DNA from 4 places in the Streptomyces sp. NPDC056987 genome. Region 2 is predicted to be linked to each of the others. Evidence: riboswitches for the same ligand, from Rfam matches in the RefSeq annotation. Region 2 holds a riboswitch; each other region holds the start of a gene.
The links. Region 2 has a riboswitch for S-adenosylmethionine ahead of thrC (threonine synthase). Riboswitches for the same ligand answer to the same signal wherever they lie in the genome.
Positions count from the first base shown of each region.

Region 1: another riboswitch for S-adenosylmethionine. It lies ahead of ACFTZC_RS10575 (aminotransferase class V-fold PLP-dependent enzyme); the one in region 2 lies ahead of thrC (threonine synthase).
Region 3: another riboswitch for S-adenosylmethionine. It lies ahead of ACFTZC_RS29460 (putative leader peptide); the one in region 2 lies ahead of thrC (threonine synthase).
Region 4: another riboswitch for S-adenosylmethionine. It lies ahead of ACFTZC_RS10195 (PotD/PotF family extracellular solute-binding protein); the one in region 2 lies ahead of thrC (threonine synthase).

Region 1 covers NZ_JBHURV010000007.1:39,635-44,345, forward strand. The annotation lists gene ACFTZC_RS10560 (NYN domain-containing protein) at 1-64, opposite strand, end outside; gene ACFTZC_RS10565 (hypothetical protein) at 102-353, opposite strand; gene ACFTZC_RS10570 (Lrp/AsnC family transcriptional regulator) at 569-850, shown strand; gene ACFTZC_RS10575 (aminotransferase class V-fold PLP-dependent enzyme) at 880-2,301, opposite strand; SAM riboswitch class IV at 2,523-2,640, opposite strand; gene trpD (anthranilate phosphoribosyltransferase) at 2,770-3,834, opposite strand; gene ACFTZC_RS10585 (cytochrome bc complex cytochrome b subunit) at 4,068-4,711, opposite strand, start outside.
Region 2 covers NZ_JBHURV010000002.1:390,005-394,715, reverse strand. The annotation lists gene ACFTZC_RS04085 (trehalose-6-phosphate synthase) at 1-558, opposite strand, end outside; gene ACFTZC_RS04080 (hypothetical protein) at 700-864, opposite strand; gene ACFTZC_RS04075 (glucosyl-3-phosphoglycerate synthase) at 903-1,859, opposite strand; SAM riboswitch class I at 2,085-2,212, shown strand; gene thrC (threonine synthase) at 2,230-3,522, shown strand; gene ACFTZC_RS04065 (MoaD/ThiS family protein) at 3,616-3,891, shown strand; gene ACFTZC_RS04060 (cold-shock protein) at 4,251-4,454, shown strand.
Region 3 covers NZ_JBHURV010000030.1:64,822-69,532, reverse strand. The annotation lists gene ACFTZC_RS29475 (NtaA/DmoA family FMN-dependent monooxygenase) at 1-614, opposite strand, end outside; gene ACFTZC_RS29470 (LLM class flavin-dependent oxidoreductase) at 635-1,849, opposite strand; gene ACFTZC_RS29465 (putative leader peptide) at 1,924-2,040, opposite strand; SAM riboswitch class IV at 2,559-2,704, shown strand; gene ACFTZC_RS29460 (putative leader peptide) at 2,741-2,806, shown strand; gene ACFTZC_RS29455 (glutathione S-transferase C-terminal domain-containing protein) at 2,919-3,716, shown strand; gene ACFTZC_RS29450 (LLM class flavin-dependent oxidoreductase) at 3,761-4,711, opposite strand, start outside.
Region 4 covers NZ_JBHURV010000006.1:264,897-269,607, forward strand. The annotation lists gene ACFTZC_RS10190 (beta-galactosidase) at 1-1,758, opposite strand, end outside; SAM riboswitch class IV at 1,984-2,105, shown strand; gene ACFTZC_RS10195 (PotD/PotF family extracellular solute-binding protein) at 2,283-3,413, shown strand; gene ACFTZC_RS10200 (ABC transporter ATP-binding protein) at 3,410-4,669, shown strand; gene ACFTZC_RS10205 (ABC transporter permease) at 4,666-4,711, shown strand, end outside.

The DNA.
Region 1 (4,711 bases), on a different contig from region 2:
GCGCCTCCGCGGCGTCACCGCCGGCCGCACCGGCCGGCTCAGCACCGCTCGCGGGCTGCTCCACGATCCGTCACCCCATCCACCCCTTACGGGCGGCTCCCTCAGGAACCGGCACCCGGCCTGTCCACCAGCTCGATCTGATCCACGGCGTTGCACCAGCGGCAGCGCACCGACTCGATGGTCTCACTGACCACCTCACGCTCCTCGACCGTCGGCTCCCCGGCCAGGTCCAGATGGACGTACTCGACGACCTTGGACGAGCGCGTCACATCGAACCTGGTCAGATTGCCGCACAAGGTACAGCGCCACCGGGTGGAGGCCGTGGGCTGCGGAACCGTCGGAAGTGCTGCCATCGTTGGCGTCCCCTTGCTCTTCTTTTCCATCGTCCCTAAGCGGTGCCCCGCGATGCGGCGTCGAACCGCGGACGGCACCCGGCAACCCTACGGCCTCATGGCTCTCCCCCGCCGCCGCGGGCTTCGAAGCGGGCATTCTCCTCGCCTGGGTGCGGTACGGGCGTACCGATAGAGTGAGGGGCCCAGCCGGCGGCCACCGAGGGAGAACGCCAACCGTGATCACCGCGATCGTGCTCATCAAGACCAGCGTGGACCGTATCCCCGAGATCGCCGAGGCGATCTCCGCCCTGGACAGCGTCAGCGAGGTCTTCTCGGTGACCGGGCAGTACGACCTGATCGCCATGGTCCGGGTCGCCAAACACGACGACCTGGCGGATGTGATCCCCGGCCGGATCAGCAAGATCGCCGGCGTCGAGGCCACGGACACGCACGTCGCGTTCCGTACGTACTCCCAGCACGACCTGGAGGCGGCCTTCGCGATCGGACTCGACGCGTAGACCGCCTCTCAAGCAGGCTTCGTACGGGGCTACGCGGCGGCGCCGTCCCGGTCCGGGACGCAACGGCCTTCCTCCGTACGGTAGTTCCACCGCGCGCCGTCGCTCACCAGCTCCCGTACCGCGCGCACGAAGCGCTCCACGTGCTCGTCCGGCGTCCCCGCGCCGAAGCTGACCCGGATCGCGTTGAGCGAGCGCTCGCCCGGCTCGGCCTCCGGGGCGCCGCACTCCCCCGGGTCCTGCGGGTCGCTGCCCAGCAGCGTCCTGACCAGCGGGTGCGCGCAGAACAGACCGTCCCGTACGCCGATGCCGTACTCGGCGGAGAGCGCGGCGGCGAAGTGCGAGCTGTTCCACCCCTCCACCACGAACGACAGGACGCCGACCCGCGGCGCGTCGTCGCCGAAGAGCGAGAGCACCTGGACCTCGGGCACCGTCGCCAGTCCCGCGCGCACCTCGGCGACCAGCCGCTGCTCCCGCTCGGCCAGCGCGTCGAACCCCGCCTCGGTGAGCGCCTGGCAGGCGGAGGCGATCGCGTAGACGCCGATGACATTGGGCGAGCCGGCCTCGTGGCGGGCGGCCGTGGCGTGCCAGTCGACGTCCACCCCGCCGTCGGCGCGGCGCGCCACCTTGCGGCTGGCGCCGCCGCCCGCGAGATACGGCTCGGCGTCCTGGAGCCAGTCGGCGCGGCCCGCGAGGACCCCGGAGCCGAACGGCGCGTACAGCTTGTGGCCGGAGAAGGCGACCCAGTCGACGCCCAGCTCCGCGATGTCCACGGCCTGGTGCGGGACGAGCTGCGCGGCGTCGAGGACGATCCGGGCGCCGTGGGCGTGCGCGGCGGCGGTCAGCTCCCGTACGGGCCACAGCTCACCGGTCACATTGGACGCGCCCGTCACGCAGACCAGCGCCGGGGCGCCCGGGTCGCGCTCGGCCAGCGCCCGCTCCAGGGTCGCGACGGCCTCCGCCGGGGTGCGCGGGGCGTTGAGGTAGGTGACCCGGGCGTCACGCCAGGGCAGCAGGGAGGCGTGGTGCTCGGTCTCGAAGACGAAGACCTGGCAGCCGGCCGGCAGCGCGGCCGCCAGCAGGTTGAGGGAGTCGGTGGTCGAGCGGGTGAAGACCACCTGGTCGTCGGCGCGGCAGCCGAGGAACTCCGCGACGGTGCGGCGGCTGTTCTCGAAGAGGTCGGTGGAGAGCTGCGAGAGGTAGCCGGCGCCGCGGTGGACGCTTCCGTAGTACGGGGCGTAGGCGGCGACGTCGTCCCACACCCGCTGGAGGGCCGGGGCGCTGGCGGCGTAGTCGAGGGCCGCGTACGTGACCTCGCCGCCGGTGACGAGCGGGACGGTCACATCGCGGCCGAGCACCGGAAGCGGTGCTCCACAGGCGGGGTCCTCGGACCCGGCGGAGGCGGTGGTGGAGGTGGTGGCAGCGGAGAAGGAGGCGTTGGGGCGTGCGGACATGGCGTTGTCTCCCGGCGAGAAGAGTCGGAACAGCTTCAAGGACCCACACGGCGCCGTCACAGCATGACGGCATGACAGAGGTGGCGCCAGATGCGGATGTTGCCTCGACGCACGGAGGAGACCGTACGGAGGCGTGTTGAAGAAGGGGCGTAAGAGCCCTAACGCATTCGCTTGCTCACGAGACTGCTCCCTTGAGGACCAGGACCCCAAAGGTGAGAAGGGGTCCGCGCTTGCCGCGGACCTCGCTGCCCACGGCCTGGTCTTCACCCGGGGCACCCCGCCACGGACGGAGGGTTGCCGGACAGCGAGCCGGGGCCTTAATCGCTGTCACTCATGACCTTGGCCGAAAGTATCGCACGGCGGCACGGACCCCCCAAGTGCTGTCCGCGATACGGGACGGGCACGCTCAGGGTCAGAAAGGGGGGCCGGGACGCGCGCTCCGCGTCCCGGCCCCTCCCCGGCGCCCGGTCAGGCGTTGCTGGCCGCCACCCAGCGGGCCAGCGCGTCCCGCGCCGCGCCCGAGTCGATCGCCTCCGCGGCGCGCGCGATCCCCGCCGCGAGCTGGCTCTCCAGCGGCTCGCCCGTCAGGTCCAGCGCCACCAGCGCCGCCGCCGAGTTGAGCAGCACCGCGTCCCGTACGGGACCGGTCTCGCCCGCCAGCAGCCGGCGCGCGACATCGGCGTTGTACGAGGCGTCCGCGCCGCGCAGCGCCTCCACCGGGACCAGGTCCAGGCCGACGTCGCGCGGGTCGAAGGGCTGCTCGGTCACCTTGCCGTCCCGCACGGTCCACACCCGGGAGGTCGCGGTGGTGGTCAGCTCGTCGAGCCCGTCGTCACCGCGGAAGACCAGCGACGAGTTGCCCCGCTCGGCGAGGACCCCCGCGACGATGGGCGCCATCCGGACATCCGCCACGCCCACCGCCTGGGCTCTGACCCGGGCCGGGTTGGTGAGCGGGCCGAGGATGTTGAAGGTGGTCTGCGCGCCCAGCTCCTTGCGCGCCTTGGCCGCGTACCGCAGCGCCGGGTGGAACTTGACCGCGAAGCAGAACGTGATGCCAGCCTCCTCCGCGACCTCGGCGACCCGCTCCGGCGTCAGCTCCAGATTGACGCCGAGCTTCTCCAGTACGTCCGAGGCACCGCTCGCGGAGGACGAGGCGCGGTTGCCGTGCTTGACGACCTTGGCGCCCGTGCCCGCCACGACGATCGCGGACATGGTGGAGATGTTGACGGTCTTGGCGAGATCGCCGCCGGTGCCCACGATGTCGACCGTACGGCCGGGCACCTCGATGGTGTGGGCGTGCGTGTACATGGCGCGGACCAGCCCCGAGACCTCCTCGACGGTCTCGCCCTTCGCCCGCAGCGCGACCGCGAAGCCGGCGATCTGCGCGTCGGTGGCCTCGCCGCCCATGATGCGGTCCATGGCCCACGCCGTGTCGTCGGTGGTCAGGTTCTCGCCGCGCAGCAGGGGGTTCAGCACGCCCGGCCAGGTGCGGGCCGCCACGGTGTCGCCTCCGACAGGGGTAACAGCGCTCATGCTCGCTCCTGGGTGTCTGGGACGGCTGCGTGGGCCTCGTACGGTGTGACGGCGTACGGCCCGGCCGCAAGCCTATCGGCGGACCCGGGCCCTGGTGGAAGAGTGCCCGTACTGCGGACGCGGACGCGCGGGCGCGTAGGACACCGCGGGTGGCACGCCGAGGGCCCCGGCCGGCTCCCTGGGGAGACCGGGCCGGGGCCCTCGGTGGTGGCGACCTGTGTCAGGCCGGGCGATCAGTGGTGGCCGTGGCCGCTGGTGATCTCCTTGTACTCCTCCGCGGTGGGCTTGGGGAGCTGGTTGTTCTCGCCGTAGTAGCCCTTGCTCAGCTTGACCCTGAGCTTCTCGACGGGCGACACCTTGCGGCGTACCCCGTTCTCGTCGGTCTCGGGGCCCAGCTCGGCGGGCTCGTACTGCTCGTGCGCGGTCAGCTTGTGCAGGTCACCCTGGTCCAGCGGGGTGTGGACCTCGATGAACTCACCGTGCGGCAGCCGCTTGATGACACCGGACTCGCGGCCGTGCAGCACCTTCTCGGCGTCGCGCCGCTGGAGACCGATGCAGATCCGCTTGGTGGCGATGAAGGCGATGACCGGTCCGACGAAGAAGGCGATCCGGACGAACCAGGTGATCGCGTTGATCGACAGATGGAAGTGCGTCGCCCACAGGTCGTTCCCGCCGCCGACCAGCAGGATGAAGTACCAGGTCAGCCAGGCCACACCGAACGCGGTACGCGTCGGGGCGTTGCGCGGGCGGTCCAGGATGTGGTGCTCCCGCTTGTCCCCGGTGACCCAGGACTCGACGAACGGGTAGACCGCGATCGCGACCAGCACCAGCGGGAAGATGATCAGCGGGATGAAGACACCCAGGACGAGCGTGTGTC
Region 2 (4,711 bases):
GAAGTGCCCGATCCTGAGGTCGGGGCGGAGCGCCCGGAGCATCCCCGGGACCAGCGCCAGGTGGTAGTCCTGCACGAGGACCGCCGCGCCCTCGGCCGCCTCCCGCGCCAGCGCCTCGGCGAAGGCGCGGTTGTACGTCTCGTACGCCGCCCACCGCTCCCGGAACTCCGGGCCGAAGGACGGCTCCAGGGGGGTCTGGTAGAGCATGTGGTGGACGAACCAGAGCGTGGAGTTGGCGACGTCGTTGTACGCGGCGGCGTACACCTCGGGCTCGATGCCCAGCATCCGTACCCGCTGCCCGCCCGTGTCCGCCGGGTCGAGGCGGCCCTCCGTACGCCGTACGGCCTCCCGGTCGCCCTCGCCGAGCGCCGCGCACACCCAGAGGGCGTCGTCGTCCGAGCCGATGGCCGACAGCCCCGACACCAGCCCGCCGCCGCCGCGCCGGGCCTCCAGCGTCCCGTTGTCGCGCCGCGTGTACGAGACGGGGCCCCGGTTGGAGGCCACGAGGACACGGGCGGGCGCGGGGGTGCCGGAAGCTTCTGACGGCTCGGTAACCATGTCGCGAAACCTAGCCCGTCCCGGAAACGCTCAAACGTACGGCTCGTGTGACGTCCCCGGCCCCGGGAGCCTCCCCCCGTCCGGAGGCCGCCCGGAGGCCCGCTCGGAGTGCCCCCCCCCGGAGGCCGGCCCGGCGGGCTCTCAGTCGCGCCTCCCGCGCGCGGCGGCCAGCGCGACCACCCCCGCGCCCGTCAGCGCGAACGCCATCCCGCCCAGCAGCCACAGCCGCTCGGCCGTGGTGCCGACCTGAGCCAGCACCACCCAGGTCAGTTCCGAAGCCCCTGAAAACGTGTGATTCAGTCTCATGAGGGGGCAATGTAGACAAATGGTGCGATGATCTGATGTTACGCCGCGCGTCCGGCCGTGTACTCCGCGATCTCCCGCATCGGCGGGCGCTCCTCCGTGTCCACCGCGTGTGTCCGCGGTACGAAGCCGTCCTCGCCCCGCTCGAACTGCGTCAGCAGCGGCCGTACGAGATGGCCCCGCTGGAGCCGCAGCTGCGCCGTACGGTAGATCGCCGCGGCCATCCGCCCCAGCGCCCGGTCGTCCTGGTGGCGGTGGAGCCGTACCCCCACGTCCACCTGGGCCAGCGCGTCGAGCCCCACCGTGTGCAGCGCGTCCACCAGCAGGCCCAGCTCCACGCCGTACCCCACCGGGAACGGCAGCCGCTCCAGCAGCGAGCGGCGCGCCGCGTACTCCCCGCCCAGCGGCTGGACGAAGCCCGCCAGCCGGGGCCAGTGCAGGTTGAGCAGCGGGCGCGCCACCAGCTCGGTCACCCGCCCGCCCTGGCCGGACTCCGGCGCCGGCCCCTGGCGCAGCGGGCGGTCGTACATCGCCTTCACGAACTGCACCTCGGGCTCGGTGAGCAGCGGGCCCACGATCCCCGAGACGAAGTCCGGCGAGAACTCCCGCAGATCGGCGTCGACGAAGCACACGATGTCACCGCGCGTCACCAGCAGCGACCGCCACAGCACCTCGCCCTTCCCGGGCAGCGCGGGCAGCCGCGGCAGGATCGTGTCCCGGTGGACGACCCGCGCGCCCGCCGCCGCGGCGACCTCGGCCGTACGGTCGGCGGAGCCGGAGTCGATCACCACCAGCTCGTCGACCAGCCGGACCCGCTCCATCAGCTCGCGCCGGATGACGGCGACTATCGCGCCGACCGTCTCCTGCTCGTCGAGCGCCGGCAGGACCACGCTCACCGTGGCGCCGCGCGCCGCCTTCGCCGCCAGGAGCCGGTCGGGCGTACGGTCCCCCGCCGACCAGGAACGCCTGGTCAGCCAGTGCTCCACCTCTTCCAGCACGTTCGGTACTCCCTGCGCGCGTTCTCTGTCAGGTACGTGATGTCTCATGGCTCGTACGTCGGCACGCACACCGGCATACACGCCGCAACGTGATCCATCTCGCGGTGCGGACGACTATCTCAACCCTCCGCCCCTTCGGTTACAGTCTTGAACAACGCGAATGACCACGGCATGCCGGGGTCAGCACGTGAACAAACGCACCGGACCAAGGCTCCGGCGCCATAGCGCTCATCCAGAGGGACTGAGGGAACGGCCCGTTGAAGTCCCGGCAACCCTCCCGCCGACCATGAGGTCACGGTGGGGAAGGTGCCAATTCCGTCTCGTGGCGAAGTACGTCGCGAGGAAGATGAGGAGAAAGGGCCTCGCCATCATGGCTGTGCAGACCGTCCGGAGCGGTACCGACGCGACCGTCGACCTCGGACCCGCCGCCGCGCTCTCGTGCCGCGAATGCGGAGAGCGTTTCGACCTCGGCCCCATTTTCGCCTGTGCGAGCTGTTTCGGGCCGCTCGAAGTCGCGTACGACCTGCCGAGCGGGGACCCCGAAGAGCTGAAGAAGCGCATCGCCGAGGGCCCGGACAACATCTGGCGGTACGCGCCGCTGCTGCCCGTCCCCGCGGACGTCGCCTCGAAGCCCAACATCAACCCCGGCTTCACGAAGCTGGTCAAGGCCGACAACCTCGCCCGTGAGCTGGGGATCACCGGCTCGCTCCACATCAAGGACGACTCCGGCAACCCGACGCACTCCTTCAAGGACCGCGTCGTCGCCATCGCCGTCGAGGCCGCGCGCGCCTTCGGCTTCACCACCCTCTCCTGCTCCTCCACCGGCAACCTCGCGGGCGCCGTCGGCGCCGCGGCGGCCCGCGCCGGTTTCCGCTCCTGCGTCTTCATCCCGCACGACCTGGAGCAGGGCAAGGTCGTCATGGCCGCGGTGTACGGCGGCGACCTGGTCGGCATCAAGGGCAACTACGACGACGTCAACCGCTTCTGTTCCGAGCTCATCGGGGACCCGCTGGGCGAGGGCTGGGGCTTCGTCAACGTCAACCTGCGGCCGTACTACGGAGAGGGCTCCAAGACCCTCGCGTACGAGATCTGCGAGCAGCTCGGCTGGCGGCTGCCGGACCAGATCGTCATCCCGATCGCCTCCGGATCGCAGCTCACGAAGATCGACAAGGGACTCCAGGAGCTGATCAGGCTGGGGCTCGTCGAGGACCGCCCCTACAAGATCTTCGGCGCCCAGGCCGAGGGCTGCTCGCCGGTCTCCACCGCCTTCAAGGCCGGGCACGACGTCGTACGGCCGCAGAAGCCGGACACCATCGCCAAGTCCCTGGCGATCGGCAACCCGGCGGACGGCCCGTACGTCCTGGACATCGCCCGGCGCACCGGCGGCGCGGTGGAGGACGTGAACGACGGGCAGATCGTCGACGCGATCAAGCTGCTGGCGCGCACCGAGGGCATCTTCGCCGAGACCGCGGGCGGCGTGACCGTCGGCGTGACGAAGAAGCTCATCGAGGCCGGCGTCCTCGACCCGGCCCTCACCACGGTCGTCCTCAACACCGGTGACGGGCTCAAGACGCTGGACGCCGTGGCGCCGACCACGGGTCCGACGGCGACGATCCGCCCGAGCCTCGACGCGTTCCGCGAAGCCGGTCTTGCCGCGAGCTGATCACGCCGCCAAGCTGACCCCGCTGACGAACCGGGTGATCCTCCGTCAGGCCGATCACCCACTCCGACTCCGACTTCGCAGAAAGGTCCCATCATGAGCGTCAAGGTCCGTATCCCCACCATCCTCCGCACCTACACCGCCGGCCAGGCCGAAGTCCCCGCGGAGGGGGCGAACCTCTCCGAGGTCATCCAGTCCCTGGAGACGAGCCACCCGGGCATCGCCGCGCGCGTCCTGGACGACGACGGCAAGCTGCGCCGCTTCGTGAACGTGTACGTGAACGACGACGACGTCCGCTTCGAGCAGGGCCTGGAGACCGCCACCCCGGCGGGCGCGGGCATCTCCATCATCCCGGCGGTCGCCGGAGGCTGACGCCGCCGCGCTCCGTAAGGGAAACGGTCCTCTCCGCGACAGAAGCGGAGGGGACCGTTCTACATGGTTGAGCACGGTAGAGTAAGGGAACGCCCCGCCGTCGCCCGCTCCCAACGCGAGCGAGAACGCGACAACATGAGGGCAAAGTCCTGGCGCCGTATGTGGTGTACGTACCCTTTGCCCGGCCCGACTTGCCCCGGAACGCAGTGGATTCAGCACTATGCGTGTTCGGCCATGCCCAGATTTCTCGTCCGATTGACCTGTTGCAGAGGGCAGTTGGGCAGATACATTCAGCCGCGGTCGACGCGTTCCGGCGCGAAGTGTGGCCCCGTCCAAGGGCCAGTAATAGGGGAGTTGGCATGGCTCAGGGCACCGTCAAGTGGTTCAACGCGGAGAAGGGCTACGGCTTCATCGCGGTCGACGGTGGTGCGGATGTATTCGTCCACTACAGCGCGATCCAGATGGACGGTTACCGCACCCTTGAAGAAGGTCAGCGAGTGGAGTTCGAGATCTCGCAGGGCCAGAAGGGTCCGCAGGCGGACATGGTCAAGCTCGCCGTCTGATCCCGGCGCGATCGGCCACCGACGCACTCACGTACGCGGTCAGTACGCACTCTGCACCCACTCACGCATGAGGGGCCCGCATCCCGCACCGGGATACGGGCCCCTCACGCGTGTCCCCTCGGCTCCGGGGGCGAAGTCCTCAGGCGCTTGCGCCCACCCGCCGACCGGCCGCCACCCCTCGACGACCCCTGTAGGCGCTTGCACTCTCATGGGTCGAGTGCTAATTATTGGCGTTAGCACTCTGCGAGTGAGAGTGA
Region 3 (4,711 bases), on a different contig from region 2:
TTGAACTGCCCCTGGATGTCGAAGTGCCGGCCCCGGTGCACGAAGGCTCCGGCGCGTGCGTCCCGCAGGAACGTGCCGGTCTCCCGGTCGGCGACGATCTCGTCCCCGTGCCAGGAGTCGAAGAGTTCGTTCGCGGTGGCCAGGAACTCCTTGGCGCGCGCGTAGCGCTCCTCCTGCGGGAGGAAGCCGCCGCGCCGGAAGTTCTCTCCGGTGAACGCGTCCCAGGAGGTGACCACGTTCCAGGCGGCCCGGCCGCCCGAGAGGTGGTCGAGGCTGGCGAACTGGCGGGCCACCTCGTAGGGCTCGTTGAAGGTGGAGTTGATGGTGCCGGTCAGGCCGAGGTGTTCGGTGACGGCGGCCAGCGCGGCGAGGACGGTGAAGGTGTCGGGTCGGCCGACGACGTCCAAGTCGTATATTTTTCCGCCCTGTTCACGCAGCCGAAGCCCCTCGGCGAGGAACAGGAAGTCGAACTTGGCGCGTTCGGCGGTCCGCGCGAAGTGCGCGAAGGAGCTGAACTCGATATGGCTGTCGGCCTCGGGGGCGCTCCACACGGTGGTGTTGTTGACGCCGGGGAAGTGGGCCGCGAGGTGGATCTGCTTGAGCGGTTGGCTCACGGTAGGAGGCTCCTTCGGGCTCAGACGGCCGGGGCGGCGGCGTAGCGGTTGGCGGGGCGGGAGAGGCCGAGCAGCCCGCGCAGGGTGCCGGCCTCGTACGCGCGGCGGAAGGCGCCCCGGCGCTGGAGTTCGGGGACCAGGCCCCGGGTGATCGCCGGGAGGTCGTGCCCGGCGACGGCGGGACGCAGCCGGAAGCCGGACAGCCCCGACGACTGCAGTTCCTGGAGCAGATCGGCGAGCCCGGCGGGGGTTCCGGTGAAGACCGGGGCGTCGCCGGTGTACGGCTGTCCCGCGAGGGCGTCCAGGCGCTCCCGGCGGGCCACGGCCTCGGCGGGATCGTCGTCGAGGAAGACCAGCAGGTCGCCGAAGACGTGCAGGGGTTCGCCGGCGCGGCCCGCCGCCGACTGCTCGGCGCGGATCTCCTCGACGACGGCGCGGGCCTGAGCGGCGTCGTACGGGGTGACGTAGCCGATGTCGGTGGCCCGGGCCACCAGCCGGTAGGGGATGGTGGCGTGGGCGAGGGCGCTGACGATCGGCTGACCCTGGGGCGGGCGGGGGGTGATCGAGGGGCCCTTGACGGCGAAGTGCCTGCCCTCGAAGTCGATGTAGTGGAGTTTGTCGCGGTCGATGAAGCGGCCGGTGGCGGCGTCCCGGATCTCCGCGTCGTCCTCCCAGCTGTCCCAGAGCCGGCGCACGACCTCGACGTGGTCGGCGGCCTCGTCGAAGGCGTCGGACAGGGCTTCGTGCCCGGCAGGCGTGGCGTACTCCTCGCCGTGGAGCGGCGGGACCGTACGGCGTCCGAAGTGCGCGGCCTCGTTCCGGCGTGCCGAGATCTGTACGCGCAGGCCGGCGCGGCCGGTGCTCACGTAGTCGAGGGTGGCGATCGCCTTGGAGATGTGGAACGGCTCGGTGTGGGTGGCCACGACCGTCGGCACCACACCGATGTGGCGGGTCAGCGGGGCGACCCGCGCGGCGATGAGGACAGCGTCCAGACGGCCGCGTACCTGGTCGGTGCGGCCGTCGGGTTCGGTGAGGGACGAGGACTGGAGGCCGAGGGCGTCCTCGATGGTCACGAAGTCGAGCAGGCCGTGCTCGGCCTCGGTGACGAGGTCGGTCCAGTAGGCGGGGTCCAGCAGTTCGCGGGGGCGGGAGACCGGCTCGCGCCAGGCGGCCGGGTGCCAGCCGGCGCCGTCGAGGGCGACGGCGAGGTGCAGCGGCGAGGGTGACGAGGACATCGGGAGACGCCTTCCTGATCAGCCGTACGGGGAGCCGGTCCCCGTACGAGGGGTGCGGCTGCGAGGGCAACAGGTCAGGGGCGACAGAGCGCGCCGGCCACGCGGAGCAGGTCGATGTGCGTCCGGGAGTACAGGTGCAGACGGCGGGGCGGGGCCGGGTCCACGGCGCGGTGACGGGACACGGGACGCATGTGCCTCACCTCCACCTTTCCGGCCCGGCGGCCCCGGAGGCCCGGCCGGCCTCACGCTCGCGGCTGTCCTGGGGCGCGCCGCTCACTCCTCGGTGCGCCGCTCACCGGTCAGCAGGCGCAACAACGCGGCTGTGGCTTTCATTCCGCTGTCCGGCTTCTTCTCCGTCCCGGTCCGCGGCAGCGGTGGTCGTCGGGGACGGGGAGAACCGTCAGTCGTGGCAGAGGGCGGGACAGTGGCGGAGGGCGGGACAACGGGCCGGACACAGCGCGCTGTTGACGCCCGACAGGCCGACGGAGCGGTCCGCGCGGAGCGGGACACGGCGCGGGTGCCGGTGTGCGGCCGTCCTGTCAGCTCCGTACATCGCTGTCACCACCGCTTCTCCGGCCCTGGGGGCTCCCGTTGTGCGCCGCACGGTAGGCACCTCCCGAAAAGAATGTCAACGCGGGTGACCATCAGGTGAGACCGCGCACCCGGCTTCCTTGACGCCGTCACCGAGGGCACCGAGACTGATGTGGACGGTCACGATTGTCAGCGCCCACGGCGCGGGTTCCGCCCGCTCGTGTGGTCATCGGCCCCGGCCCGCCGACAGGCAACCCTTCCACCGCGACGGGGTGCTCCGGGTGACGACCGGGTTCCGCCGACGCGGCGGGGCAAGCGCGGTCCCGCGTCTCGCGGGCCCCGGAGGTGAGACGGGTGGCAATGCCGAGGAACGGCTTGACGAGGCGCCTGCACATCGACCTGTTGCGTGTCTCCAGCGCTTACTGATCCGCCGCCGGTCCGTGCGATCCGGACCGGTGCGAGAAGCGCAGTCGCTCCGCATCCGGCCGCCGGTGCCCACCAGGCGGCGGTGGCCTCCTCGTTCCCCAAAGGGAGAGTCATGCCCGAGACAACTTTGCGCAGCCCCGGCACGGCCGTGTCCGGCGGTCGTCCCCCGGCTCCTTCCGCGTCGGCACTTCCCGCGCCGGCCCTTCGCCCCGGGGTGGCCGCGGCCTCCCCCCGGCCGTACCGTTTCCACAGCCGGATCGGCGTCGGCCTGGCCGGGGGCTTCTACCCGGCACCGCACCGCTACGATCTCTACCTCTCCGCGGGGTGTCCCCGCTCGCTGCGTGTCTCGATCACCCTCGACCTGCTCGGCCTCGGCGGGTCGGTCGCCACCACGCTCCTGACCCGTCCCGCCGGGACGCCCGAGGCCTTCGCCTCGTTGCGCGGCGCGTACGAGGCCACGGTGCACCACTACGACGGGCCGCTGACCGTGCCCGCGCTGCGCGACCGCTGGAGCGGACGCATCGTCAGCAACGAGACCCCGGCCATTCTCCGCGACCTCGGGGGCCTGCTCCCCGGCGACGACGGAGCCCGTCACCGCGCTCTCAACCCGCCGGCCCTCGTCCCGGAGATCGACGCGCTGCGCGACCTGCTGGACCGGGACGTCACCCCGGCCGGACCGCCCTCGGAACGGTCGGCGGCACTCGGCCTGCTGGACCGTCGGCTCGCCTCGGGCACCCACGCGTTGGGCGACACGCTCACGGCCGCGGACGTGGACCTGTGGGTGGCGCTCGTCCACCTCGGCCCGGCCGGCACCCTCTGCTCGTACCCCCGGCTCGGGGCGTACGTACGCCGCCTCGGCGCTCATCCCGCCTTCCGGGACAGGACCGGGGCGGTGTCCGACGCGGCGTGAGGGCGGGCGCGGCGCCGCGCCGGCCGTCGTGCCGTCCACGGCGGTCAGCGCAGCCTGGGCAGCAGTTGGTCGCCGACCCGGGCGGTCTCCTGCTGGTACGGGGTGTCGGAGAGGACGAAGTGGGTGACGCCCAGGGCGCGGTAGTTGTCCAGCGCCGTGGCCACGTCTGCGGCGGAGCCGACCAGCCAGGTGGTCGCCGCTCCTTTGCCGCCGACGGTGCCGGGGGCGGTGTACAGGCAGGTGTCGAGGACCTCGCCCCGTGCCGCGAGGTCGAGAAGCCTCTGCTGTCCCGCGGCGGTCCTGCCGTTCTCCGTCCAGGCGGTCTCCCCCGCGCTCCGGGCCGTCCGCGCGACCTTCTCCTCGGCGGCCCGCCAGGCCTCCTCCGTGGTGTCGCGCACCACCGTGGTGATCCGCAGGCCGAACTGGAGAGGCCGGTGCCTGCGGCCCACCTCCTCGCTCAACGCCTTCAGCCTCGCGATGCGTTCGGCGACGCCGTCGAGTGGTTCGCCCCAGAAGAGCTGCACGTCCGCCTCCGCCGCCGACACCCGTTCGGCGGCCTCGGAGGCGCCGCCGAAGTAGAGCGTGGGATGGGCCCGGGTGCCGGTGGCGTACGGACGGGGCGCGACCGTGGACCGGCCGACCCGGAAGTACGCACCGTCGAACGTCACGTCCTCCTCGGTCCACAGGCGCCGTACGAGATGGAGGAACTCCCGGGTGCGGGCGTACCGCCCCGCGGGGTCACTGTGCGGGTCACCGTAGGCGGCGGGCTGGTCGACCCCGCTGACGATGTTGACCAGCACCCGGCCGCGGCTGAGCTGGTCGAGTGTGGCCGCCGCGGCGGCGAAGTGGGCCGGCTGCCAGTATCCGGGGCGGACCGCGATCAGGGGTTTGAAGGTCTCGGTCCTGGCGGCGAGCGCGGTGGCCAGGGTGAAGGTGTCCGGCCGCCCCCACCCGGTGCCCAGGAGCGCGCCGCCCCATCCGTGCGCCTCCGCCGT
Region 4 (4,711 bases), on a different contig from region 2:
GAGGCGGCGCGCCTGCTCCTCGGTGAGGAAGAGCAGCCGGACCGGCCCCTCGGGCCCGCTCACGGTCACCGCCGCCTCCGTGCCCGGTGCGGTGACCTCCACGACCACCGCCGCGCCGTCCCGCCCGGCGGTCCGCGCGGGACCCGACACCACGGCCCCGGCGGGCAGCGGGAACTGCGGGGTGATCCCCGCCGTGGCGGCGAACACCGCGGTCGGCACCCCGTCGATCTCCAGCCGGGTCAGCGGCTGCGCGCTCACCCAGTCGAGCCGTACGCCGGGCCCCGCCTCGTACCCGAGGGGCCACACGAAGTGCGCGCCGCCGGGCACGGTCACCGGCGTGGCGGGCAACTGCCGGGCGCAGCCGTCGAGTTCGACCCGGAAGCGCACCTCGCGGTGGTCGGGGAGGGGCTCGTGGGGCTGGTGGTTGTTGACGAAGAGGAAGCCCTCCGTACCGCTGGAGCGCACCGCCCAGCGGAGCGTGGACCGGTCGTCGAGGCCGGCCGGTGTCACGTCGGGCAGCCGCAGCGGCATGTCCGCGAGCCGCGCCCCGGAGTCCTGGATCAGCAGGTGCTGCGCGCGCAGCGCGTGGAACGAGGGGCGCACCTGCCCGTACTCACCCAGCGGGGCCTGGAAGTCGTAGCTGACGGCCGGCAGGTCGTTGGGGTAACCGGTGGCGTGCGACTCCTGGTTGGGCAGCGCGAGATCCAGCCGCTGCGAACAGCCGTGGTACAGGTAGTACCCCTGCCAGACCGAGCCGCTGCCCAGCTTCGCCAGCGCGAGCGCGGAGATGTCCGCGGTCCGTACCAGGGGCCGCCGGTGGTACGCGACGGCCATGCCCGCGCCGAGTTCGCAGGTGATGTACGGGTAGCGGCCGTCGTCCGGCACCCCGTGGCCCGCCCGCACCGCGGGGCGCAGATCGGCGCCGATGTTCGGGTCGTCCCTGACCGGGGTGAAGACGTAGTGTCGGCGCATCTCCCGGGCCCACCCGCCGTGCGCCGGGAGCCAGAAGGCCTCCGGATAGCCGCCGTACACCGGCAGCAGGACGTCGCGCGGCAGATCGGCGGCGTCCCATCCGGTGGCGGTCCACAGCGGGGCGGCGATGCCCGCGGCCGCCGCGAGGCGGCGGAGCGTCGCGAGGTGGCCGGGCGCGTCGTACAGCTCGTTCTCGATCTGTACGGCGACGACGGGGCCGCCCTCGTCGTACGAGAGGCCGCGCAGCTCATGGCCGATCCGGGCGAAGTACCGCTCGACGAGGGCCAGATAGGCCGGGTCGTCGGTGCGCGGGGCGCAGCCGGTGCCGTCGAGCCAGTCGGGGAAGCCGCCGCCCCGGCACTCGCCGTGCGACCAGGGACCGACCCGTACGGCGACGGACAGCCCGAGTCCGGCGCAGAGCAGGACGAAGCGGCGCACATCGAGACCGCCGTCGAACCGGAAGGCGCCGCGGGTCTCCTCGTGCTGGTTCCAGAAGAGGTAGGTGGCCACGGTGTCGACCCCGCCCGCGCGGATCTTCAGCAGTTCCTCGCGCCACTCGGCGGCGGGGTAGCGGCTGAAGTGGAACTCCGCCATGACGGGCAGCCAGGGGACCCGGCCCCGCAGGATTCTGCGGCTGTCGGGGACCAGGGGAGCGGGGACGCCGTCCGGGCTGCCCATCCTCAGGTGCCCCGTCGGGCCGGGGAGCGGAGCGGTCAGGTCATGAGTGCGCAGCGACAACACGACGGGCGGCTCCTGCGTCGACGACGGCTCGGGAGATCGCTTCATCGTCGGCACGCTCCCGGACCGTGTCAAGAAGTATTCCTAATTAATGAATGGCCTGATGGTGGTGCCGGTGCCGACGCGGTGGCGCCCGGGTGGCGGTGACGCCCGGCCACGTGGGCAGATATTTATACAGCTTTGTCCTGAATCGTCCACCCTGTGATCGAGGTGTGATCATCATGTGATCCGCCTCATCTTCAGAAACCAGCCACAGAGTGTTACGTTTTTGGCCGTCACGAGTCCCAGCGACAAGCCCCGGCTTGCTGGGCGGCAACCCTCCTTCTGCGGTGGGGTGCCCCGGGTGATGACACGGCTCCACGCGCACACCGATGTGCCGGGAGCAAGCGCGGACCTGTCACCCAGGTCCAGTACCTGTGACGGGAGCACGAGATGACAGCGGACGTGATGCCTCAGGGCACGTCGTCATGGTGCCCCGCCCAGCGGCCCCCGCTCGACGAGCGGCCGGCGAACCATCACCCACGGGCCGGCGCGCCGTTCGCCGTCACCCCGCACCGAGGAGTCCTGCCCTCATGAGAGCTGCCCTGCCACGCCCACGCGGGCGACGCCCCCTGCTGGTCCTCGCCTCGGCCGCCACTGTCCTCGCCGCCGTCGCCGGCTGCGGGGTCGACACCGGCGGCTCCTCCGGCGGCTCCGGCGACGGAGGGTCCGGCTCCAAGGGGGAGCAGATCACCGTCACGGCCTTCGCGGGCCCCTGGGGCGAGCTGTTCAAGAAGTCCTTCGTCGCCCCGTTCGAGAAGGACACCGGCATCAAGGTGAACCTCGTCTACGGCGCCGACTCCGCCTGGCTCACCAAGCTCCGTGCCGCGGGCGGGAAGAACGCGCCGTTCGACGTCGTCGCCCTCACCCCCGGCTCCCTGCACCAGGCCGTCGGCGGTGGCCTCCTCCAGCCGCTGAAGACGGGCGACCTCAGCCACTGGAAGCAGCTCGACCCGGTGCTCACCCAGCAGTCCACGGTCGAGGGCGCCTCCTACGGCGTGCCGCTGACCACCGGCTCCAACGGGCTGCTGTACCGCACCGACAAGATCAAGCAGGCGCCCCGCGACTGGACCGACATCTTCGACAAGAAGTACTGCGGCCATGTCGCCCTGCCCCCGCTCACCTACAACGCGGGCCTGGAGTTCTTCTCCGCGCTGGTCTCCCAGGACGGCGGCAAGCTCTCCGACCCCGCCGATGTCGACAAGGCGTTCAAGAAGCTCGAAGGGCTCAAGGACTGCGTCTCGGCGTTCCCGGCGGACGCGGGCAGCGTCTCCACCGTCCTCCAGAACGGCGACGCCTGGATCGTGCCCTTCTGGGACGGCCGGGCCTTCGCCATGGCCAAGGAGGGGCAGCCGATCGGCTTCAGCTACCCCGCCTCCGGCGCCGTCGGCGCGCTGACCTCGTACTACGTCCCCGAGGGCAGCGCGCACACCGAGGCCGCCTACAAGTTCCTCGACTACCTCAGCGCCGCCCAGTACCAGAAGCCCTTCGCCGAGGGGACCTTCTACGGCGCGGGCAACGACACCATCGACTACAGCCCCGACTTCAAGGCGAAGGTCAAGTACGGCGAGGCCGTCTACAAGACGTTCACCTGGGTCGACTACAAGACGGCGACCCCCAAGCTGAATGAATGGCAGCAGCGGTGGAATCAGATCTTCAAGTGACCGGGCAGCGTGACGACGCCGGCGGCGGGACCGCCGCGCACATCGAGATCGAGGGCCTGGCCGCCGGGTACGAGGGGCAGCGCATCCTCGACGTCGGCCGGCTCTCCATCAGGCGCGGCGAGTTCCTCTCCGTCCTCGGCCCCAGCGGCTGCGGCAAGACGACTCTCCTCAACAGCCTGGCGGGGTTCGTCCGGCCCACCGCGGGCCGGATCACCCTGGACGGCACGGACCTCACCGACGTTCCCACGCACCGCAGGGGGCTCGGCCTGGTCTTCCAGAACTACGCGCTCTTCCCGCACATGACCGTCGCAGGCAACGTGGCGTACGGCCTGAAGGTGCGCCGCACCGAGCGCGCCGAGCGGGACGAACGCGTCGCCGAGGCGCTGCGCCTCGTCGGCCTGGAGGCGTACGCGGACCGCAGGCCGCGGCAGCTCTCCGGCGGCCAGCAGCAGCGGGTCGCCGTGGCCCGCGCGCTGGCCACCCGGCCCGCCGTGCTGCTGCTCGACGAGCCGCTGTCCAACCTCGACGCCAAACTGCGCCGCGAGATGCGGGTGGAGCTGCGGGAGCTCCAGCAGCGCCTCGGCATCACCATGGTCTTCGTCACGCACGACCAGGAAGAGGCGATGTCGCTCTCCGACCGGATCGCCGTGATGAACGGCGGCCGGGTCGAACAGCTCGGCACGCCCACCGAGGTGTACCGGACGCCCGCCACCCGCTTCGTCGCCGAGTTCATCGGCGCGGCCAACATCCTGGAGGGCACCGGAGCCCGCGACGGGACGCTCCACGTCGGCGGGGTACGGCTGCATTCCGGCCTCGCCACGCTGCCCGACGGGGACCCGGTCACGCTCGCCGTACGGCCGGAACGCGTCACCGTCACGGCCGCCGAGACGGAGGCCGAGGCGGCGGCCAAGAACGACGGCGGCGCGGACGCCGGAGCCGCGGCCGACACGGACGCCGGAGCCCCGACCGGAGCCGTCCGCGGCTCCGGGATCGTCGGCTACCGGGCGTTCACCGGCGAGGCGTGGCAGGCGCAGATCGTCGTCGCCGAGGGCGTCGCGGTCAACGCCAGAACCGCCGAGGAGCCCCCGGCCGTCGGCGCGCGGGTCACCTTCGGCTGGTCGGCCGCCGATGTCATCCTCCTCGGGCCCGGTCAGGGCGGCGGGGGAGTCGCCGAGGCCGGGGAAGCCCCCGCAGTCGGCGGCGCGGCCGGAGCGGGCGCCCGGGACGTCGCCACGAAGGAGGCGACGTCCGGATGAGCGCGCCCGCCGCCCGCGCGCCGCGCCGGCTGCGCGGGCTGC